Regions from separate parts of the Micromonospora sp. RV43 genome, predicted to be linked through region 1. Evidence: riboswitches for the same ligand, from Rfam matches in the RefSeq annotation. Region 1 holds a riboswitch; each other region holds the start of a gene.

What was found. A riboswitch is a leader RNA that binds a small molecule or an ion and turns the genes downstream of it on or off. The one in region 1 is predicted to bind cyclic di-AMP.
Region 2: linked by a shared signal. The riboswitch ahead of ABD52_RS05915 (hypothetical protein) and the one ahead of ABD52_RS12915 (transglycosylase family protein) in region 1 are both predicted to bind cyclic di-AMP.
Region 3: linked by a shared signal. The riboswitch ahead of ABD52_RS03830 (C39 family peptidase) and the one ahead of ABD52_RS12915 (transglycosylase family protein) in region 1 are both predicted to bind cyclic di-AMP.

Annotation. Positions count from the first base shown of each region.
Region 1 covers NZ_LEKG01000040.1:32,997-40,659, reverse strand. Annotated here, with positions in the region: gene ABD52_RS12930 (transglycosylase domain-containing protein) at 1-1,590, shown strand, start outside; gene ABD52_RS12925 (M4 family metallopeptidase) at 2,003-4,066, shown strand; gene ABD52_RS12920 (YbaB/EbfC family nucleoid-associated protein) at 4,209-4,658, opposite strand; gene ABD52_RS12915 (transglycosylase family protein) at 4,847-5,506, opposite strand; cyclic di-AMP (ydaO/yuaA leader) riboswitch at 5,505-5,676, opposite strand; gene ABD52_RS12910 (LLM class flavin-dependent oxidoreductase) at 5,822-7,384, shown strand; gene ABD52_RS12905 (helix-turn-helix domain-containing protein) at 7,431-7,663, shown strand, end outside.
Region 2 covers NZ_LEKG01000015.1:5,430-13,092, reverse strand. Annotated here, with positions in the region: gene ABD52_RS05935 (carbonic anhydrase) at 1-132, opposite strand, end outside; gene ABD52_RS05930 (alpha/beta fold hydrolase) at 281-1,195, shown strand; gene ABD52_RS05925 (AAA family ATPase) at 1,319-3,433, shown strand; gene ABD52_RS05920 (cation diffusion facilitator family transporter) at 3,538-4,452, shown strand; cyclic di-AMP (ydaO/yuaA leader) riboswitch at 4,597-4,727, shown strand; gene ABD52_RS05915 (hypothetical protein) at 4,732-5,805, shown strand; gene ABD52_RS05910 (SRPBCC family protein) at 5,831-6,343, opposite strand; gene ABD52_RS05905 (STAS domain-containing protein) at 6,387-6,746, opposite strand; gene ABD52_RS05900 (hypothetical protein) at 7,165-7,569, shown strand.
Region 3 covers NZ_LEKG01000008.1:45,606-53,268, forward strand. Annotated here, with positions in the region: gene ABD52_RS03805 (M56 family metallopeptidase) at 1-46, shown strand, start outside; gene ABD52_RS03810 (glutaredoxin family protein) at 84-377, opposite strand; gene ABD52_RS40570 (heavy-metal-associated domain-containing protein) at 464-706, opposite strand; gene ABD52_RS03820 (MFS transporter) at 991-2,412, shown strand; gene ABD52_RS03825 (copper resistance CopC/CopD family protein) at 2,559-4,073, opposite strand; gene ABD52_RS38915 (hypothetical protein) at 4,404-4,676, opposite strand; cyclic di-AMP (ydaO/yuaA leader) riboswitch at 5,068-5,208, shown strand; gene ABD52_RS03830 (C39 family peptidase) at 5,418-6,218, shown strand; gene ABD52_RS40575 (zinc ribbon domain-containing protein) at 6,636-6,971, opposite strand; gene ABD52_RS40580 (hypothetical protein) at 6,983-7,447, shown strand; gene ABD52_RS03835 (hypothetical protein) at 7,661-7,663, shown strand, end outside.

The DNA of each region.
Region 1 (7,663 bases):
CGCCGCAACGCGCTGGCCCGGCAGAACTCGATCGACAGGTGGAACTACATCCGCGACGGCATGGTCAAGCTCGGCTACCTGACGCCGCAGCAGGCGGCGGATCTCGCGTACCCGGACACGGTCCGGCCGATCGACAAGGACGCGGGCCGCTCCGACCTGGACCGGCCGACCGGCCTGGTGGTCAACCATGTGCTCGCCGAGCTGCGCGAGACCGAGCCGTTCCGCGGCAAGCCGGACGAGGTGATCCGCGACGGCGGCTACCGGATCGTCACCACGATCGACAAGCGCGTGCAGGACGCGGCCGAGGCGGCGGCGGACATCCGCCGCGACACCGCGCCGCAGGCGGTACGCGGCCAGCCGCGCAACTGGCAGGCCGCGCTGGTGGCGGTGGAGCCGGGCACCGGCCGGGTGCTCGGCTACTACGGCGGCGACAAGGGCTCGGGCGCGGACTACGCCGGCTGGTACCACGACGAGAACGGCGAGACCCGCGGCTTCGGCCAGCATCCGCCGGGGTCGTCGTTCAAGGTGTACGACCTGGCCGCCGCCGTACGCGACGGGATCTCGGTGAAGCAGCGGTTCGACTCGCCGGACACCAAGGAGTTCCCCGCCTCGGGGCGGACGAAGGGCAGCGCGGCCGGGCCGATCCGCAACGCGGAGCGCGCGCCCTGCCAGCCGGACTGCGCGCTCTGGGAGGCCACTGTCGCGTCGCTGAACGTGACCTACTTCGAGCTGACCGAGAAGCTGGGTACCGCCAAGGTGATCGAGACCGCGCGGCAGGCCGGCGTGGAGTCGATGTGGGAGACGGTGCGGGGCAATCCCCGGCCGCAGCGCGTCGACCTGCGCAGCGACCCGGCCGACGAGGTGGCGAAGCGGTTCTCCACCGAGGTCGGGATCGGGCAGTACGGCATCACCGTGCAGGACCACGCGAACGGGATGGCGACGTTCGCGGCCGGCGGCAAGCGTGCCGACGCGCACTTCGTCCGGTCGGTGACCAAGGACGACGAGGAGGTGTGGACCGAGCAGCTCCGTACGACGGACCTGGGCCTGGACCGGGAGGCGATCGACCAGCTCGACTGGACGCTGCGCCGCGTGCGGGCCGCCGAGCTGGGCAACGGCTGGGACTCCGCCGGGAAGACCGGCACCTGGCAGGCCGGGCAGAGCACCACGCAGAACGTGCACACCTGGATGGTCGGCTGGACCGGCGCGCTCGCCTCGGCCGTCTGGCTGGGCACCACCGACGGCAAGCCGCTGCGGACCAGGGGCGGCAGCTACGAGGTGTACGGCTCGACCGGCGCCGCGCCGATCTGGCGGCAGTTCATGACCCGGGCCACCGCGGCCATGAAGCTCGACCCGGACAAGTACCGCTTCGGTCAGCCGAAGTTCCCCGGCGAGACCCCGGAGCCGACCCGGTCGGCGCCTCCGCCGGCGACCACCGCCGCGCCGACGCCGTCGGAGTCGCCGAGCCCGAGCCCGTCCTCGTCGAGCCCGAGCCCGGACCCGACCGGGCGGCCGACCTCGCGGCCGACGCTGACGCCGTCGCTGCCGCCGCTGCCCACCGTGTCGCCGACGCGGACCCGCGGCCCACGCTGACCCGGCCGGGCGGCGGTCCGGCCGCCGCCCGGCCGCGCTGACGGCGGCCTCGCGTCTATGCGCGCCATTCGCACACAGCGGCAACGTCCGCAATTTGCACCGGCGTCCATCCACCGTCGGCGATGTTCGCCCTGATCAGGGCCTATTGAAGATCATGGTTGCCTAAATCGGCGCGCGCGGCGGCGCGCCCGACTGTCAGCCGTTGCCCAGGTCACCCATTGCTCCGGGCTCGGGCGACGTGTGATTGTGCACCAGCGAGCCGCCGACCCCCGGCGAATCGCGACGGTCGATCTGTCGACCCGGAGCCACGCCGGCAGCTCCGGTGACCGGCCGTCACCCTGCCTCGCACCACCGCGCCGCCCGTCCCCACCGGGCTCCGTGCGGCGCGCCTGTAGAACAGGAGCAAACCCCCGTGAAACTCTCACCTCGCCTCGCCGCGCTCACCGGCGCGGCCGCGGCCGGCCTGCTCGCCGCAGGCACCGCCGCCGCCGTGCAGGCCGCGCCACCCGGACCCGCCGCCCCCGACCCGGCGCAGGCCCGCGCGACCGCCGCCGACTCGGCCCGCGCCCTGGTCGCGAACCGCCCCGCCTACCTGCAGGCCGGCTCCGACGACGCGTTCGTCCAGAAGCCGGTCATCTCCTCCGAGGGCACCCAGTACGTGCCCTACGAGCGCACCTACAAGGGCCTCCCGGTGGTCGGCGGCGACTTCGTGCTCGCCACGGACTCGGCCGGCAACCTGAAGTACGCCTCGGTCGCCCAGCAGCGGCCCATCGGCGCCCTCGCCATCACGCCCGCGCTGACTCCGGCCGCCGCCGCGAAGACGGCGCGCGCCCAGCTCAAGACCGTGAACGCGGTCGAGGGCACCACGCTCGTGGTCTACACGCTCGGCGCCGCACCGGCGCTGGCCTGGGAGACCACTGTTCGCGGCACCGGCGCGGACGGGCCGAGCCGGCTCACCGTCGACGTCGACGCCCGCACCGGCGCGGTCCTGCGCAAGCAGGAGCACGTCGTCCGCGGCACCGGCACCGGCGCCTGGAACGGGCCCAGCCCGCTCACGCTCAACACCACCCAGTCGGGCTCCACGTACACCATGAAGGACCCGACCGTCACCAACCTGAGCTGCCAGGACGCGGCCAACAACACCACGTTCAGCGGCTCCGACGACGTGTGGGGCAACGGCACCGCCACCAACAAGGAGACCGGCTGCGTGGACGCGTTGTTCTCCGCGCAGACCGAGCACAAGATGCTCGCCCAGTGGCTGGGCCGCAACGGCGCCAACGGCAACGGCGGCTACTGGCCGATCCGGGTGGGCCTCAACGACCAGAACGCCTACTACGACGGCAGCCAGGTGCAGATCGGCAAGAACACCGCTGGCCAGTGGATCGGCTCGCTGGACGTGGTGGCGCACGAGATCGGCCACGGCATCGACGACAACACCCCGGGCGGCATCTCCGGCGGCGGCACCCAGGAGTTCGTGGCCGATACGTTCGGCGCGGCCACCGAGTGGTTCGCCAACGAGCCGTCCAGCTACGACGCGCCGGACTTCCTGGTCGGCGAGAAGATCAACCTGGTCGGCTCCGGCCCGATCCGCAACATGTACAACCCGTCGGCGCTCGGCGACCCGAACTGCTACTCCAGCAGCATCCCGTCGACCGAGGTGCACGCCGCGGCCGGCCCGGGCAACCACTGGTTCTACCTGCTCGCCAACGGCAGCAGCCCGACCAACGGGCAGCCGTCCAGCTCGACCTGCAACGGCAGCAGCGTGACCGGCCTGGGCATCCAGAAGGCCATGAAGATCATGTACAACGGCATGCTGCTGAAGACCTCGTCCTCGTCGTACCTGAAGTACCGCACCTGGACGCTCCAGGCGGCGAAGAACCTCTACCCGGGCAGCTGCGCGGAGTTCAACACGGTCAAGGCGGCCTGGGACGCGGTGAGCGTGCCGGCCCAGTCCGGTGACCCGACCTGCGCCGGCGGCACCCCGACGCCCACCCCGAGCACCACGACCACCCCGCCGTCGGGCGGCTGCTCCGGCAACAAGCTCGCCAACCCGGGCTTCGAGTCCGGCAACGTGAGCTGGAGCGCCTCGTCCGGCGTCATCACCACCGACAGCGGCCAGGCCGCGCACGGCGGCTCGTACAAGGCGTGGCTGGACGGGTACGGCTCGTCGCACACCGACACGCTCAGCCAGTCGGTGACGATCCCGGCCGGCTGCCGGGCGACGTTGAGCTTCTGGCTGCACATCGACAGCGCGGAGTCGACCACCAGCACTGCGTACGACAAGCTCACCGTCAAGGCGGGCAGCACCACGCTGGCCACGTACTCCAACCTGAACAAGGCCACCGGCTACGTGCAGCGGTCCTTCGACATCTCGTCGCTCGCAGGCACCACGGCGACCATCTCGTTCAGCGGCGTGGAGGACAGCTCGTTGCAGACGTCCTTCGTCGTCGACGACACCGCGGTCACCCTGAGCTGACCGTGGCGTGCGCGGCCGGTCGTCGTCCTCCCGGCGGCCGGCCGCCTCGCCGTGTCAGGCCCGGCGTCCCGCCGTGTCAGGCCCGGCGTCCCGCCGTGTCAGGCCCGGCGTCCCGCCGTGTCGGGCCGGCCGTTTCGCCGTGTCAGGCCCGGCGCGCGCCCTGGGACGCGGTGCCGCGGTCGCGGTGGATCCGCGCGGCCGCCTCGTGCATCGCGCGGCCGAACAGCTCGGCCTGGTCGCCCATGCTGCCGAGCCGGGCGGCGAGCGCGTCGGCGTCGGCCCGCGCCGACGCGCTGACCCGGGCGTCCAGCTCGGACAGCGCGGCGTTGGCGGCGGTGACGAAGTGTCCGCAGAGGACGTCGAGGGGCTCGCCGGCCAGCTCCGGGTCGATCGTCACGGAATCCAGCCGGCCACCCTGGACGGCGACCGCGCGGACCCGGCCGCCGGCGGCCGTGCCCTCGGCGCGCAGCAGGTCGCCGGGCTCGCCGTCGGCGTGCGCCGAGGCCCGGGAGCGCATCGCGGTGAGCGCCTGCTGCGTGCGGGTCAGCAGCTCGTCGATGCTCGCGGCCGCCGAGAACGGGTCGTTGGTCATATCCGCGCTTTCTTCACGTCTTAGCCGAGCATCGTGACACTAGCAACCGGCTCCGACGAATCGCGGTCACCGCCGTCGCGGACCGTCTCCCGGACGCCGGGAGCAGGCCGGACACCGTCGACGCGGCGTGTCGCGGACGGGGCGAACGCCCGGCCGGGGCGACCCGGCCGGGCGTTCTCGGACCGCTGTCAGCGCAGCCGCAGCCGCTGACCGGGGAAGATCAGGCCGGGGTCGTCGCCGACCACTGCGCGGTTGCGCTCGTGCAGGGCGCGCCAGCCGCCGTCGACGCGCTGCGTCACGGCGATCTCCGACAGCGTGTCCCCACGCCGGACCAGGTACGTCCCGGCGCCGGACGACGGCTGCGGCGCCACCGTCGTCGTGGCGCGCTCCGGCGCGGCCCTGCGGGTGGCCGCGCGCTCCGGCGCGGCCTTGCGCGTGGCGGCCCGCTTCGGGGCCGCCTTTGTGGTGGCCCGCTCGGACCGGGTCGCCGCGCTCGCCGAGCCGCCCTTCTTGCCGCAGACCGGCCACGCGCCGATGCCCTGGCCGCGCCGCACCTTCTCCGCGACGGCGATCTGCTCGGACCGGCTGGCCAGGTCGGCGCGGGCGGCGTACTTCTTGCCGCCGTAGCCGTTCCAGGTGGCGCGGGAGAACTGGAGCCCGCCGTAGTAGCCGTTACCGGTGTTGATCTTCCAGTTGCCGCCCGACTCGCAGCGCGCGACCGCGTCCCAGTTGACGCCCGCGCTGGCCGGAACGGCCGGGCCGAACAGGCTCGCGGCGCCGACGGCGGCGCCGGCCAGGACCGCTCCGAGGGCGGTACGGCGGCTTCGGGCTGAGTATTCAGTTGCCATGTGGATTCCTCCACGCCGACGAGGTGAGCTGTCGGGTTCGGGCCGAGGAGCCCGGCCGCCGGCGGCGGCTTCACCCCGAGGTGACGATGCACCGTGGAACGTGTGGTTCCCCCGCTCCCGCGCGAGGTCCGGTTACCGGGGACGGCGGCGGGATTTGGCGTTTCCGGCCCGCGGTGTCCGCGTCTGCGAACGAAACCGACGCTAGGAGCGATTTGCGACGATCGTCCACTTCTTGTGACGCTCTTCACCCGGCCGGGCTACCGGCGGCGGCGCTACGGTGGCAGGGCCAGGCAAGATCACGGGAGGGCTTGACGGATGACCGATCACGGACACGAGCTGACCTTCGGCGGCTTCATCACCCCCGCCGCCGGGCAGCCCGACCAGGTCGTGGCGCTGGCCCGGCTGTGCGAGCAGGTCGGACTGGACCTGGTCACGTTCCAGGACCATCCCTACCAGCCGGGCTTCCTGGACACCTGGACGCTGATGTCCTACGTGGCCGCGGCGACCGAACGCATCCGCCTGGCCGGAAACGTCCTCAACCTGCCGTTGCGCCAGCCGGTGGTGCTGGCCCGCAGCGTCGCCAGCCTGGACCTGCTCACCGGCGGCCGGGTCGAGCTGGGACTCGGCGCGGGCGCGTTCTGGGACGCGATCGAGGCGGCGGGCGGGCGGCGCCTGTCCCCCGGCGCCGCCGTCGACGCCCTCGACGAGGCGATCCGGGTGATCCGCGAGGTCTGGGACACCGGCAGCCGCGGCATGATCCGTGTCGACGGCGAGCACTACCGGGTGGTCGGCGCCAAGCGCGGCCCGGCGCCCGCGCATCCGGTCGGCATCTGGGTCGGCGCGTACAAGCCGCGCATGCTGCGCCTGGTCGGCCGCGCCGCGGACGGCTGGCTGCCGTCCCTGTCGTACCTGCCCAAGGGCCCCGACGAGCTGCCCGCCCTGAACGCGCTCGTGGACGAGGGCGCCCAGGCCGCCGGGCGCGACCCGGCCGCGATCCGCCGCATGCTCAACGTGACCGGCGCGTTCGCCCGCTCGTCGGCCGGTTTCCTGGCCGGGCCGCCGGAGCAGTGGGTGGAGGAACTGGCCGGGCTCACTTTGGAGCACGGCATCACCACGTTCATCCTCGGCAGCGACGAGCCGCGCGCGATCCAGATCTTCGGCCAGGAGGTGGCGCCCGCGGTCCGGGAACTGGTCGCCGCCGAGCGCGCCACGCCCGCCGGCGGCGCCCGGGAGGCCGCCGACGAGCCGACCAACGCCGGCGGCCCGAGCACGCTCGGCGTCACCCCCACCCCCGACCCGGGGGTACGCCTGAGCGCGCGCCGCCCGTGGGACGAGTCCACCCGCCCGAGCGCTCCGCCGCCGCCGGCCGGACACGTCTACCCGGCCCGGGGACAGGCCGCCGGGCAGCACCTGGTGGACGTGCACGACCATCTGCGCCAGGAGCTGGCCCAGGTGCGCGACCTGCTGGAACAGGTCAAGCAGGGCTCGGTCTCGCCGGGCCGGGCGCGGGCCGCGCTCAACGAGATGACCATGCGGCAGAACAACTGGACGCTCGGGGCGTACTGCGCGGCCTACTGCACGATGGTCACCCAGCACCACGGGCTGGAGGACGCCTCGGTCTTCCCGCACCTGCGCCGCTCAGAGGCCGGGCTGGCCGCGGTGCTGGACCGCCTCGAGGAGGAGCACGTGGTGATCCACGGGGTGGTGGAGAGCGTCGACCGGGCGCTCGTGGAGCTGGTCCGGCGGCCCGGCGACTTCACGCAGCTCCAGGAGGCGGTGGACCTGCTCACCGACACGCTGCTGTCGCACCTGTCGTACGAGGAGCACCAGATCGTCGAGCCGCTGGCCCGGCACGGGTTCTTCCCCGGCCAGCTGTGAGGTAGCTGACTTCTGCTTTCTTAAGTCAGGGGGTACCGTCGACGCCATGACGGACCTCCTTGCGCAGCGTGACTCCTGGTCCACCGCCAACTGCTCGATCGCCCGGGCGCTGGAGGTGGTCGGCAACCGCACCACGCTGCTCCTGCTGCGGGAGGCGTCGTTCGGCACCCGCCGCTTCGACGACTTCGCCCGGCGGGTCGGCGTCAGCGAGCCGGTGGCCGCCGCACGCCTCAAGCAGCTCGTCGCCGACGGGCTGCTCGACCGGCGTCCCTACCGGGA
Region 2 (7,663 bases), on a different contig from region 1:
CGGCTGCTGGTCGCCGGAGGCCACCGCCGCGGCGGCGGTGACGTCGTGCCCGTGCACCGGCTGCCCGCTGACGAAACGGCGGTTGCCGGAGAGCAGCTCGGCCAGCGCGGCGCGCGGGCTGGTGGACGGCATGCCTCCCAGCCTGGTCACCGATCCGACCTCGTGGGGCCGGACGGGAATCTTCTCTCCGGGCCGGTTGCCGTGGTCTCATGGCGGGTAACGCCGGTGTCACCGCCGGGTCATCCGGTGGACACACATCGGCGGGCCCGGGAGGTGGACGATGCCGGACCTGGAACTGCGGCTCCCCGACGACGTACGCCTGCACGTCAGCGTCACCGGGCCGGTCGACGCCGAGGTGACCGCCGTCCTGCTGCACGGCTGGACGCTGGACGGGCGCAGCTGGCACCGTCAGGTCGCCGAGCTGCGGGAACGCTTCGGCGGCCGGGTCCGCCTGGTCACGTACGACGCGCGCGGCCACGGCCGGTCGAGCTGCCTGGCGCTGCGCGACGCCACCCTCGCGCAGCTCGGTGACGACCTGGCGGCGGTGATCGACGAGATCGTCCCGTCCGGTCCGATCGTCCTGGTCGGGCACTCGATGGGCGGGATGACGGTGATGGAGTACGCCCACCGGCACCCCGGCCGGTTCGCCGCGCGTACCGCCGGGCTGGTCTTCGTCTCCACCACCGCCGAGGGGCACACGCACACCGCGTACGGCCTCTCCCCCCGGATCACCCGGCTGATCCGCCTGGCCGAGACGACAGGCGCCGGGGTGCTGGCCCGCTGCGGCGGCTGGCGGCCCCCGCACGCGCTGCTGCGCGCGCTGCGCCCGAGCATCCGCTGGATGCTGTTCGGCGACCGCTGCGACCCGGCCGACATCCGGCTGGTCACCTCAGCGGTGGCCCGGGCCACGCTGCGCTCGATCGGCGGTTTCCGCGCCTCGATCGGCGCCCAGCACCGGCTGGAGACGCTCGCCGCGCTCGGCGGGCTGCCGGCGGCCGCGCTGGTCGGGGACCGGGACCGGCTCACCCCGCCGCCCTGCGCCGAGTCGATCGCGGCGGCGCTGCCCACCACGGAGCTGACCGTCTGCCCGGGTGCCGGGCACATGCTCATGATGGAGCGCCCCGACGAGGTGAACGCCGCCCTCGCCGGCGTGCTGGACCGGGTGCTGGCCGGCCGCCCGGCGACCCGCCTCTGAGCGTCTCCGCTCGCGAGCGGCACTGACGTACGCCACGTGCGCGGCATGCCCCGGCGTGGCGGTTGCCGGCGGCCCGTACCCTCATTCAGCCCGTCGTGCCCTCCGAACACAGGAGCATCCGCGTTGACCGACCAGACCACGCTGGACCGGGAGATCGCCGCCGAGCAGCGCCACCTCGACCGGGTGTACGCCCGGCTGGCCGAACTGCGCCGGTCGGCGGCCGACGCCGAGCGGGAGGGCTACCGGCTGGCCCGGGTCGGCAACTTCGGTGCGCTGGTCGAGCGGGACGCGATGGTCTTCCACGCCGCCCAGCGCCGGCACGTGCTGGACGCCGAGCACGAGGGGCTGGTGTTCGGCCGGCTGGACCTGCGTACCGGGCAGGTGCTGCACGTCGGCCGTCTCGGTGTGCGGGGCGTGGACGCGGAGACGCTGGTGGTGGACTGGCGGGCACCCGCCGCCGCCGCGTTCTACCAGGCCACGCCCGCCGAGCCGCGCGGTGTGGTGCGCCGGCGCACGATCCAGTCCGCGTCCGAGAAGGTCACCCGGATCGAGGACGACCTGCTGGACCCGGAGGCCGCGCCGCCGGACATGGCGGTGGTCGGTGACGGGGCGCTGCTTGCCACGCTGTCCCGGGCCACCGGCCGGGGCATGCGCGACATCGTCGCCACCATCCAGCGCGAGCAGGACGAGGCGATCCGTTCCCCCGGCAACGGCGTCACGATCGTCTCCGGCGGCCCCGGCACCGGGAAGACGGCGGTGGCGCTGCACCGGGCCGCGTACCTGCTCTACTCCGACCGGGCCCGGTACGCCGGCGGCGGCATCCTGGTGGTCGGCCCGTCCGGCGTGTTCGTCGAGTACATCGCCTCGGTGCTGCCGTCGCTGGGCGAGGAGACCGCCACGCTGCACTCGCTGGGCTCGCTGTTCCCCGGCCTGTCCGCGTCCCGGACGGACCCGCCGGACGTGGCGGCGGTGAAGGGTTCGCTGCGGATGCGCCGGGTGCTGGAACGCGCGGTACGCGACGCGGTGCCGGACTCCCCCGCCGAGCTGCGCCTGCTCTACCGGGGCGAGCTGCTGCGCCTGGAACGTCCCGCGCTGGACGCGATCCGGGACCGGACGCTGGCCCGTGGGGCACGCCGCAACGAGGTACGCCGGGCGGCGTTCGACGCGGTGCTCGCCGCGCTCTACGCGCAGGCCCGCACGCTGCGGGTGGGACGCCTGCCGGAGCAGCCCGCGTTCGAGGACGAGATCATCGAACGGCCGGAGTTCCGCGAGTTCCTCAAGGCCTGGTGGCCCCGGCTGCACCCGAGGCACGTGCTGGACTGGCTGGCCCGCCCGGACCGGCTGCGCCGCTACGCCGGTGGGATCCTCTCCTCGGCGGAGATCCGGCTGCTCGGCGACGCGTACCGGAGCCTCGCGACCGAAGGGCTGACGGTGGCCGACATCGCGCTGCTGGACGAGCTGGACGCGCTGCTCGGCAAGCCGGTGCGGCGGGCCCGCCCCAAGCGCGACCCGTACCAGCTCGCCGGTGGCGTGCGCGAGCTGAGCACGTACGCCGATCGGCAGCGCGCCGCCCGCGCGGCGGCGCGGGAGCGTCCGGACGACTACCGCGACTACGCGCACGTGGTGGTGGACGAGTCGCAGGACGTCTCGCCGATGCAGTGGCGGATGGTCGGCCGGCGCGGGCGGCTGGCGTCCTGGACGGTGGTCGGCGACCCGGCGCAGACCGCCTGGACCGGCGACCCGCAGGAGCTGGACCGGGCCCGGGACCAGGCGCTGGGCCGGCGCAAGCGGCACCGCTACGAGCTGACCACCAACTACCGCAACTCTGCGGAGATCTTCGCGGTGGCGGCGGCGGAGATCCGCCGTCTCTACCCGGACCTGCCGCTGCCCGACGCGGTGCGGTCCACGGGCGTGCCGCCGGTCGAGCGCACGGTGCCCGCCGCCGACCTGCCGGCGGCCACCGTCGAGGCGGCCGAGGCGCTGCTCGCGCAGGTGGAGGGCACCGTCGGCGTGATCACGCCGGTGCCGCGCCGGGACGAGGTGGCCGGCTGGCTGGGCAGGCTCGGCGCGGGCCGCCTCCAGGTGGTGACCAGTCTCCAGGCCAAGGGCATGGAGTACGACGGCGTGGTGCTGGTGGCGCCGAGCGAGATCCGGGCCGACCCCGGCTCGGGTGTCCGCACGCTCTACGTGGCGCTGTCCCGGGCCACCCAGCGTCTCACCACGCTCGACCCCTCCTGACGGACACCCGACCGTGACCCGGCTGTCACCCATAGTTCAGTTGCATACATAGCGATGTGAACATACATTGGGCCTGGCCGGTACGGGGCAGGAAGGGTGTTGGCGTGGGCGCAGGTCATGACCACAGCGGCGCGGTGACCAACGCGGCGCACCGCCACCGGGGCCGCCTCTGGGCCGCCTTCGCGCTGCTCGCCGCCCTGATGGTGGTCGAGGCGGTGGCCGCCTTCACGACCGGCTCGCTGGCGCTGCTCTCCGACGCCGGGCACATGTTCACCGACGTCCTCGGCATCGGCATGGCCCTCGCCGCGATCACCGCCACCCGCCGCGCCGGCACCGACCCGCAGCGCACGTTCGGGCTCTACCGGCTGGAGGTGCTCGCCGCCCTCGCCAACGCCGTGCTGCTCGGCGCCGTCGCCATCTACGTCCTGGTCGAGGCGGTACGCCGGTTCGGCGAGCCGCCGGAGGTGCTGGCCGGCCCGATGCTCGTGGTGGCGGTGCTCGGCCTGCTCGCCAACATCGTCGCGTTCGCGCTGCTGCGCGCCGGGTCGAAGGAGAGCATCAACCTGCGCGGGGCGTACCTGGAGGTGCTCGGCGACCTGCTCGGCTCGCTCGGCGTGATCGCCGCCGCGTTGATCATCACGGTGACCGACTGGTGGTGGGCGGACCCACTGGTCGCCGTCGGCATCGGCCTGTTCATCCTGCCGCGCACCTGGCGGCTCGGCCGGGCCGCGCTGCGCATCCTGGTGCAGGCCGCGCCGGAGCACCTCCAGGTCACCGCCGTGCACGACCGGCTGGCCGCCGTACCCGGCGTGGCCGAGGTGCACGACCTGCACGTCTGGACGCTCACCTCGGGCATGGAGGTGGCCTCGGCGCACCTGACCACCGATCCGGGCGTGGACCCGGGCGTGGTGCTGGCCGCCGCGCGGGCCGCCCTGCACGAGGACTTCTCCATCGATCACGCCACGTTGCAGGTCGAACCCGGAGCGTCGGCCGGAGTGTGCGGACAGACCGAGTGGTGATTAGGACACACTTAAATCACTGTGGCTAATGTAGTCTTATGCCGGTTTTGCCCCGCCTAGTGGCACTGCTCCACGGAGCCGTGCCCGGGCAGCGCCGGTAGTCTCGGTCGCGGCCGCACCCGCGGGCGCCACCCGGCCCCGGTGGGGCGGCCGTCGCCTAATCGTCCGCAGGGACGAGCCGGGGAACCACGTACGTGGGGTGCATCCGCGTCAGCGGTAGGGATCTTCCGTCCCGAACCCGTCAGCTAACCCGGTCGGCGTTGACGGAAGGACGTGTGAATGCCCCCAGTGGCACCTGTACGACGGACGGCCGCCCGGTTGGCGGCCCTGCTCGTCGCGACGCTGACCCTCGGCGTCGCGACCGTTCCGGTCTCCCCCGCCTCGGCGGCGCCGGCGACCGGCCTGCTCGCCGCAGCGCCCGGCGACGACGAGGGTGGCACGCCCGAACTGCGTGCCCAGCTCGACGCGGCCAGCAAGGGCTGGCTGGAGGCGAAAGCCGCGCTGAACCGGTCGGTGAGCCGCCAGAAGCAGCTGAACGAACAACTCAAGACGGTCGGCGCCGAGCTGGCCGTACGCGACGCCAAGGTCGGCGAGATCGCCGCCGTGGCGTACCGCAACGGCCGTCTGGGGACCGCCGGGGCGCTGCTCGGCAGCAGCAGCCCGGAGGGCTTCATGGACCGGGCCGCCGCGCTGGAGCAGGTCGCCGCGCACGAGGACCGTACGCTGCGCGACCTGATCACCACCCGGGACGAGGCCACCCGCACCCGCGCCCAGCTCGACGGAGAGATCCGCGAGCAGCGCAAGCAGGTGACGGTGATGGCCAAGCGCAAGGAGCAGGCCGAGCGCGCCCTGGAGGTGGCGAACGACCGGGCCTCGCGCAGCAGCAGCGGCGGTGGCAGCGTCCAGGGCACCTCCAGCAAGAACGCGAAGCCGGCACCGCGCAACTCGGACGGCTCCTGGCCGTCGGAGTCGTGCAGCGTCAACGACCCGACCCCGGCGAACGGCTGCATCACCCCGCGCACGCTGCACGCGCTGCAACAGGCCAAGGCGGCGGGCTTCACCCGGTACGTCTCGTGCCACCGGCCCAGCGGCTCGGGTGAGCACCCGAAGGGGCGGGCCTGTGACTTCGCCGCGCAGAAGAACGGCTTCGGCGGCGTGGCCACCGGCGGTGACCGGACGTACGGCAACAACCTGGCCGCGTACTTCGTGCGCAACGCCGACCCGCTCGCCGTGCTCTACGTGATCTGGTTCAAGCAGATCTGGCTGCCCAGCAGCGGGTGGAAGTCGTACAGCGGCGGCAACGGCGACCCGTCCAGCGACCACACCAACCACGTGCACCTGTCGGTGTACTGAGCGCGCCCCGAGAGGGCCGGCCGGATCAGGCCGGCCGGCCCTCCAGGGTCGCTCCGAGACGAGCCGCCAGGCCCAGGTGAGCCGCCCGGGCCTGGCGGAACGCGTACCCGAACAGTGGCGCCGGAGCGGTGAGCGTGATCTCCACGTCGATGCGTACCGTGCCGTCCGGCTCGTCGCGCAGCCGGGTGTGGTTGCGGACCGTCGTCGCGGGCTGCTGACGCGCCACTGTGACCACCTCGTCCTCGCCGGCGATCAGCACGTCCGCCTGGTACGTGACCGGGAAGTGCAGCGGGCCGAGTTGCAGCCGGTCGGTGATCGCGTAGCTGGCCAGCGCGCCCGGCCGGGCCGGCAGCTTCCGGACCCGGACGATCAGCGGATGCAGCTCGCCCTGGCGACTCAGGTCACCCAGTAGCGCCACCGCTTCGGCCCGGGTGCACCGGGCCTGCACGGTGTAGCTGAAGCTGTCGCTGCTCTGCAAGCGGGCCCCCTCGCCGTCGTGCGTCGCGACGATCGTCCCGTACCGACGCCGGACTGGCAACGGGTAGAAGGTCCCCTGGCTGCAGGGGGTGTGGACGGCGCGCTCAGGCGCCGGGCAGCACCTCGGGGGTGTCGTCGGCGAACCACGGCTCGGGCGCGCCGAACAGGCCGAGCAGGCCGGTCACCCAGAGCTGCCGGTGCACGAACCGGCTCGGCTCGGTGACCACGAGCTTGACGCCGCTGACCTCGCAGGTCTGGAAGCCGGCGACCATGGCGCTGATGCCGACCGAGTCGATGAACGTGACGAGCCGCATGTTCAGCTCGATTCGCGAGGGACGGCCCTTGGCGAGCACTTCGGCGATCGCTTCCCGCACCTCGTACGCGGTGTCGACGTCGATCTCCCCACGGGGCGCGATCTGGACGACACCACCCGGCCGCACCGACTTCACGATCGACAGGCTCACGCGAGCACCTCCACTCGCCCATGACGGGCGCCTCATCAGTACGCGGGCCGCGACCGAGAGTATTCCTCCAACGGCCCGGTCGCCACCCCCCGGGATGAGCAATTCGCGAACTGGGCACACCTGGGCGTACCCAATCCGGACCTCCGGGTTCCAGTTTCCCCTGTATGGCGGGTCGCGGCCAACCATGCGACCGGGCGGGCCCGCCGATCCGCCGACCAGGGTAGCGGGCGCACGCACGTCCCGTGGGCACCGGTCCCGGCGCGTTCGGGTGGTTCGTCCCGTTCGCTGCTCACGGCCGGGAACCACGGCGTGGTTTGCCGCGCGCGCCGGTGGGGCACTGCCCGAGACAGTGAACCCGCCGGATGGACACCGGAGTCCGAAGTGGCCGCCGGCCTTCGGCACCCGAGGAGGTAGAACGATGTTCGGATCCAACCTGCTGGACCGCCGGGGCAAGGCCGAGCGGGTCGCCGACCAGGCGTGGCAGAACCTGCTCTCCGCCGCCGGTTCCGCCGGTGACAGCGTGCGCGACGCCACCCGGACCGCCCGCCGCAGCTCCTCCGGCCTGGCCGACGACGCCACCGACCTGGTCGGCTCCGCCGCCGACGAGGCACGCCGCCGGGCGTCCCTCGCCTTCGACGCGCTCGCCGGCCGCCGGCCCGCCCTGCCCTGGACGCTGCTGATCGCGGCGGCGCTGGCGGGCGCGGCGATCGGCTGGGCCGCCGGCACCGCGGCGCGCGCCGCCGGCAGCCGGGACCGGGCCGCGGACGAGATCGAGTTCGTGGACGTGGACCGGCCGAACTCGCCGGCCGGCCTGGACGGCTGACCCGCCCGTACGACACGACAACGGCCGCCCCCGGGACTCCCGGGAGCGGCCGTCGTGCTGCCTCACCCGGGCCGGGTGAGGCCCGCTCACCCGG
Region 3 (7,663 bases), on a different contig from region 1:
GCCCGTGGGCATCGGCATGCTCGCCGCGGTCCTCACCTGTCTCTAGACGGCCGCCGCGCACTCTGACGCGTGGGATGGAAGCGTCAGCCGGCGAGGCCACCGGTTTCATGGCCGCTGCTGGTCAGGTGGGCACGCAGTTGGTCGTCGGTGGGCTCGACCAGGAATTTGCCGTCCGGCCACACCAGGGTGGGAATGCGACGTTGCCCCTGCTGCAGGCCACGGATCAGGTCCGCCGCAGCCTGGTCCTCATCGACGTCGACGTACACGTACGGGATGCGGGCGGCGTCGAGCAGGGCGCGGCTGCGTCGCACGTCGGGACACCAGCCGGTGCCGTACACGACGAGCTCATCGGGGCGGGAACGATCGTTGACGGTCAACTCGGTCTCCTCGTCGCCGGGACGGATGGCAAGGCGGCATCCCTGGGCGCCAACCGGTGCCCCAGGGATGCGAGATGCCCCGCGGGTCAGTCCACGAGCTGGTAGCCGGCCCGCTGCACGACCGCGCGGACCTCGGCGGTGTCCAACGGGTTCTCGCTGAGAACGGTGATGGTGCCCGCGGCCACGTCGGCCTGGACGTCGGTCACGCCGGCGATCTCGGAGACGTGCCCGGTCACCTTCTTGGCGCAGCCGCCGCAGGTCATGCCGGACACCTGGTAGGTGCTCCGGGCGCCGCTGCCGGTGCCCTGGGCCGCCGGGGCGCTGTCGATCGTGATGGTGCCGCAGCCGCAGCTGGCTTCATTGCCGCACATGGGATCTCCTCGGTGTCGCAGACGATGGCGTGACGGTGCGCAAGGTCCGTCCGTCGACGGTCGGCTGTGCGCCGGCCCGCAGGCGTTTGAATATACCCCTCCCCGGTATGCCCCTCAAGACCTCGACCGATCCGTGTGCTTACCCTGGCATGTCATCCGGATCACTTGACGACAGGTACCGGTGGGGGGTACAAAATTGCCGCTACCCATACCCCCTAGGGGTAAGAAAAGGAGTGATCACGATGTCATCCGGATCGAAGCGCTGGTGGGCCCTCGGACTCATCGCCCTCGCCCAGTTCATGGTCATCATGGACACCTCGATCATCGGCGTCGCGCTACCACGCATACAGGCGGATCTGGGTTTCTCACCGGAGAGCCTGTCCTGGGTCTTCAACGCCTACGTCGTCGCGTTCGGCGGCCTGCTCCTGCTCGGCGGCCGGCTGTCCGACCTGTTCGGCGCCAAGCGGATGTTCGCCGCCGGCTGGGGTGTCCTGCTCATCGGCTCCGCCGCCGCGGGCCTGGCCGGCAGCGTCACGGTCGAACTGGCCGCCCGCGCCGTACAGGGAGCCGGTGCGGCGCTGATCGCCCCGTCGGCGCTGACGCTGCTGATGATGCTCTTCGGCGCCGAACCCAGGGAACTCACCCGGGCCCTCGCCCTCTACGGCGCGGCGGCACCCGCCGGTGGCACCGCGGGCGTCTTCCTCGGCGGCGTCATCACCGAATACCTCAGCTGGCCGTGGGTCTTCTACATCAACATTCCCATCGCCGCGCTCGCGCTGCTGGCCACCCCGGCCCTGATGCCCGCCGGCGGTACCCGCCGCGGTTCGCTGGACGTGCTCGGCGCCCTCACGGTCACCATCGGTCTCGGCGCCGCGGTGTACGGCATCGTCCGCGCCCCCGAGGTGGGCTGGGCCTCTGGGCAGACCTGGCTGGTGCTCGCCGGAGCCGTGGTCGCCCTCGCGGCGTTCGTCGCCATCCAGGCGGCCCGCCGGGAGCCGCTGATGCGGCTGTCGATCTTCCGGGCGCCGAACCTCGCCGCCGCCAACGTCGCCCAACTTCTGCTCGGTGCGGCGTGGATCCCGATGTGGTTCTTCCTCAACCTCTACCTGCAGCAGGTCCTCGGCTACAGCGCCTTCCCCAGCGGCGCGGCACTGCTGCCGATGACCATCCTCATCATGATCGGCATGATCGCGCTCGCCCCGCGCGCCATCGCCCGCTTCGGCCCGAAGCCCATGGTGGTCACCGGCCTCGCGGTCCTCGCCGTCGGACTCGGCTGGCTCGCGTTGGTCCGCCCCGACGGCAGCTTCACCGTTGACGTGCTGCCGGCCTCGCTGGTCGCGGCGCTGGGTATGTCGCTGGCGTTCATCCCGTCGCTCGGTACGGCGATCTCCAGCGCCCGCCCCGAGGAGGGCGGACTCGCCTCCGGCATCGTCAACACCGGCTACCAGGTCGGCTCCGCGCTCGGCCTGGCCGCGATGACCGCGGTCGCCTCCGCCGCCGGCGCCGACCGGCTCGGCGATCTGCCCGCCCTCACCGACGGATACTCCGCCGCCTTCGTCGGCGCCGGGATCATCGCCGCCGCAGGCGCCCTCACCGCCGGTCTCACCCTCCGCGCGGCCAAGCGACAGCCTGTTAACGAGGCCGAGACAGTACCCGCGGCCTGACCGAATCCATCAACCGCCTGTCTGACGCCGGTGGATGAGTCTGATCCCGACTGATCCACCGGCGCATTCATACGATCAGCGCCCGACCCACGCGAGGCGGCCCTGGCGGTGAGGTGCCCTCGACTCCTGTCACGCGCTGCTGCCGACTACGTCTCGGCGTTGACGAGGATCGCGGTGACCAGCACGACGGCGACCATCAGCAACGCCTCGACCAGGACAGTGCGGCGTAGCTGATAAGTGGCGTCCATCGCGCGGTCATCCAGCCTGGGCACGACGCGCCGGCTGTTGTACAGCCCGACGAGGGCAACAGCCGCCACCAGGGCGACCTTGACGAGAAGCACCCGCCCCCAGTCGGTGGTCACGAGATGGCCCGGCCGTTCCAGGATCAGCAGGGTCAACGCGACGCCAGCGACACCCGTGAGCGCTACCGCGGCGGTGGCCGGTATGGAGAATCGCACCGCCATTTCGGCGGCACCCGTCGGTACGCCGAGGCGGGCGCGGCTCAGCAACAGGGCAGCCAGGAGAAGAACTCCGCCGACCCACACCGCGGCGGCAATGGTGTGGGCGAAATCGGCCGCCACGACGACGGCCCGAGGTTCCGCGGTGACGGTGTGCCCATCGACCAGAAAGGAACCCAGCAGCAGTGCCACGGTGACCGCCATGAGCACAGGCCGCACCGGTCGCGCTCGCACCCGCTGAACGCCGTCGCCGGCCGCGCTGACGGCGGCAGCCGTCACCAGGTTCCGGGAGTCGGTGGGTATCGCTGCGACGGTCGGAACGGAGTGACGCCCGACCGCGTGCCGGCCCCGAATCAGCGCCGCTTCGAGTGAACCGGACACGAGCAGACCGGCCGCACCGGTGAGTCGCAGGACCAGGCCGGCGGCCACCGGTGTCTGGCTGAGGGCGGTCACCGACGAGGCGCTGGCCGCCGAGGCGAAGGTGCCCTGCTCGCTGAAGACCGCCGCGAGTGCAACCAGCTCAAAGGCCGCTCCAGCCGCCACCGCCAGCCCCGCCGTCCGCACCCAGATCTGCACCACCCGGATGTCACTGCGTGTGCCGACCAGTGTGGTCAACGCGAAGACAAGACCACCGACACCGAGCAGGATCGCCCCGTAGGAAAGCCAACGCCCGACGGCGCCGACAAACCGCACCGGCGCCTGTTCCGCGTCGGCGGTGTGGCCAACAGCGTGTCCTCCCGCGTGTGCCGACGGCGAAGCCGGGGGCACACCTGGCCCACCATGGCCGGCATGTCCGTGCGGGCTGGCTGTTGCCTGGGGTTTAGCGGCCGTTCCGGGCGTCGGGGGAGGCGAGGCCACCGTAAACGTGATGACACCCGTCAGGGGGTGGGCGTCCGGGGCCGCGACGCTCCATCGCAGCTTGAACGTGCCGGTGGTCAGGCGAGCGGTCGGGTGGACCAGCCACGTTCGGCCTCCGTCGGGCGTGTGGCTGGCGGCCGGTAGGCCGATGCCGTTGCCGTCGGAAAGCTTGAATCCCGCTCCTGTGGGCGTGCCGGCGGCGCTGAGCGTCAGCCGGATCTCCTGGACGGCGCCGTCGATCCGCGCGCCGTCGGCCGGAACGGCCCGGAGCAGCTTGAAATGTGCGGCCGCAGGGGAAGCGAACCCGAGGGCCACGATGAGGGCGGGAAACAGCGCCAGCCACACCCGAATTGCCCAGCGCGCGGCGCGACGTGCTGGCGACTGAGGACATGCGAGACCCGGCGATGCAGCAAGCAAGGTCAGGCCGCCCGGCGACGCCGCTGGAAAGGCACTGTTGATCCTTCCGCCAAGGAGGCGCGGGCCGGTGCCCACACATCGCTCCCACGTGGTGCGGTCGCCATCCTAGGTCAACTACTACCCGCCCTTAGTAGGGGCGGGTCAGCTTCGACGATCCAGAAAGTCAGGTTGGGGGAGAGCGCCAGCATGGTGGCATCGCCGACTCGCAACGGCGACGGACTGCGCCGGGAGTGGTGCGAGGCATTGCCGCGGTCCCGGTCAGCCGTGGTCGGGTCGCTCTGTGGCCCCGCGGTGACGGATTTTGAAGCGGGCCACCGCGATCAGCGCGACGATCATGCTCTCGTACGCGGTTCCCACTTGCTTCGCGCGGCGCGCGCCCAACCGTCGGCAGGGCGGCGATCCGGCCTTACGCCGCCCGCCGGGATTGGGTTGATTTTCGTCGAAGCCACGTCGACATTCGAACGTCGAGCTACCCGCGGTCTGCGCGGGCTGACTGCCGGGTGTCACGAGCGCCGCCAACTTCATCTCCATGAACGCCTGTGCGGTAACGGGGAGCTCGCACTGACTTGTGTCTGCGCGCGGCCTCGGCCCGTACCACCACTACCGCCGCTGCTGCCGGCCCGGGTTTGCTGAATTGTGACTGAAATTGGTGTGGGGCTACGTACGGCCGCCCAGGAAACGGCCATTCGGGTGAGTATGCGGCGATCGGCCAAGCAATTGAGCGCCAACAGCATTCCGATGTCCGGTTACGTCCCGAGGGTTCCGCTATAACTGCTCGTCCCATTGAGTGGCATGAGTAACTGGAGGTTCCGATCAGAGTAGCGATGTTCGAGGCTTATGCAGGTGGGAGCCCTTGGCATACGACGTACCCACCGGTAATGTCGGCGCGTCCGGTGCGGTTTCCGATCGCAAGTGGCGACGCCGCTCCGACCCGCCTAATCGTGATCTCATGAACCGGGGACCCAGGCAACACCGGGGTGAATCCGCGAGCCACGGCCCGCGGTAGGGCGTACTTCCCGCCCGAATCCGTCAGCTAACCCGGTAGGCGGCCACGGAAGGAGTGCCAGCCTCGTGCGAAACACCTCCCGATACTCCCCACGCCTCCACGGCATCGCGGTGCCGACACTCGCCTGACTGTGAGTCCCGGCAACTGCCCCCCAGCCCGGCCCACCGGGCGCTCCCCATCCCCGCGGCACCCCGCCCAGTCACAACGTGCGTGAGTTCCTCCGCGCGTCGGGCCGGCCTGTGCCGCTCCAGCCCGTGGAGGAACACATGAAGCACCACATGAAGCGTCAGCTGCGGCGTCTTGTGACCGAGCGCCCGTACAAGATCATCGCCGGCTCCGCCGCGGCGCTCGTGCTCGCCAGCGGCGTCGGCACGGCGCTGGCCGCCACCGATCACAACGCGCCCGTCCGCCAGGGGAACACCGCCGCCGGGCTGGCTCCGCGGCTCGGTGATGTCGCCACCCGCGGCGAGGCTCGCGTCGCCGCCGAGCCGTCGCCGTCAGCGAAGGACAGGGCCACGACCGACCCGGACGTGACCAAGAAGGCGAGGCCGAAGCCTCCGTCGACCAAGGTCCTCGACCACACCTACGAGGCGCAGACTGCCTACTGGAACTGCGGCCCGGCCGCTGTGCGCAACGCGCTCAGCGCGAGCGGCGTCGAGACCACCCAGGACGCGATGGTCGCCCCGCTGAACGCTGGCGAGAACGGCACCAACTCGGCGGAGGACACCACTCGCGGGCTCAACCAGATGGTCAAGGGCAACCCGTACCGGACGCACATGATCCCGGGCCAGGCCGCGACGCCGGCGCAGATCGACCAGCTCCAGGCCGACGTGGTCACCGCCATCACCGACGGCCGTGCCGTGGTCGCCAACACCGTCGGCTCCGCGACCGATACAGACGGCGGCTGGCACTCCTTCCCCGGCGGCCACTACATCGCCGTGGTCGGATATAAGGACGACGGCCGGACGGTGCGGATCGCCGACTCCGCCGACCCGAACATGGCCGCCTACTGGATGACCACCATCGACCTGGCGAACTGGATGGCCACCCGCGGCTACTCCGCCTGATCCCATCTCCGGCCCTCGGGCACCGGCTCGTTCGAGCCGGTGCCCGTCGCCTTTCGGTTCGCGCCCAGTAGCAGGCAGGACGGCACGTCGTGCGCCCTCTGGTATGGCTCAGCCGATCATCTTGTGCGGTCAGGTTAGGTGCCGCCCGACGCGGCGGGCAGGGGCGAACACGTACAGGTCCAGCATGCCGGGTGGGTTGGCCAGGCCGGGGCCGCCGGCGCGAAATCCGAACCAGCCCCTCTGTGGACTTTGGTGCGTCACCGATAACGGCATGACGCCGACACGGGAAACTCCATAGTGCCGCTCGCTGCTATAGGATTACGGCATGAGCACCCATGCTGAGCATGGGTGCCGTGACTTTGTGTCCGAATCCCTCGGACACAACATCTCCACATATTGATCATGGGTTGAACGGGCTCACTTGCCTGAGGCTCCTGTGGTCGGTGTACATCGTTCCTGATCGCAGATGATGCTGATCTTGTTTCTGTGCAGGAGCGCGGCCAGGTCATGCGGGTTCTGGGCGTCGCTGGCGAGGCCGGGATGTCCCATCAGTCGCGCGATGATGTGGTCTTCCCTGAGGTAGAGCATCTTGCGTCGGCCGTTGGTGGGCTGTTGGGTGCTGGTGTGGCCTTGGCGGCATCGGTAGCCCGGACGCTGGTTGATCCAGTGGGATTCCAGTCTTCGGCCGCATGGTGCGCAGCGCAGCAGGCCGGTGAACAGGTAGCGGCGGGCAGTCCCGTCGTGGCTGGCCACAACTGCACACCGTGCTGTTCGAGCAGGGGTGCCAGGTGCTGCAGCTGGTTGGCGGAGAATGCTCGTTCGTATTCGCCGACCACGATCGCGTCGAACCCACGGTGCGGATCGGGGAGCGCGGCCAGCAGCGCGGCGGCCTGCGGACGCTGCCGCCAGCCGCGGCGGCGCGAGCAGCCGGCATCGAAGTACTCGGCGACGATCAGCCCGTGACCGGCGACGAGTTCGCTGGCGCAGTCCCGCTGCCAGTGCCGGGACGTCACCCGGTCTTGATGCTCGATGGTCGACATCCGGCCGTAGAACGCAAACCGCAGACCACCCTGCCGCCGGACGCGCGGCTGCGCGCCGGCGTGCGGCTGGCTGTTGAGCCATCGGGTCATGGGATCCGCGGGATCGTCACTCTGGTGGTCCGACACGCCAACATTTCTACGAAGGATCTTCATGGTCGAGTCGGACAAAAAGTCCGCTGCGCTGGATGAAGGGCTGTCGGGCCGGAGCCGGTGGTAGCCGCCCGAACAAGGCGGTCCAGCTACGACCGCCCGATGCAGGCCGCGCCGACGAGTGGCCCACGGGACTTTCGAACGCGACGTGGTGACGCAGTGGTTCGCCGACCTTGAGATAAGCATCCGGGGCAGGACGGGAACCCGCACCCGCACGACGGCTGCGGCCGTGGAGTGTCGTAGTCTGCGCTGGTG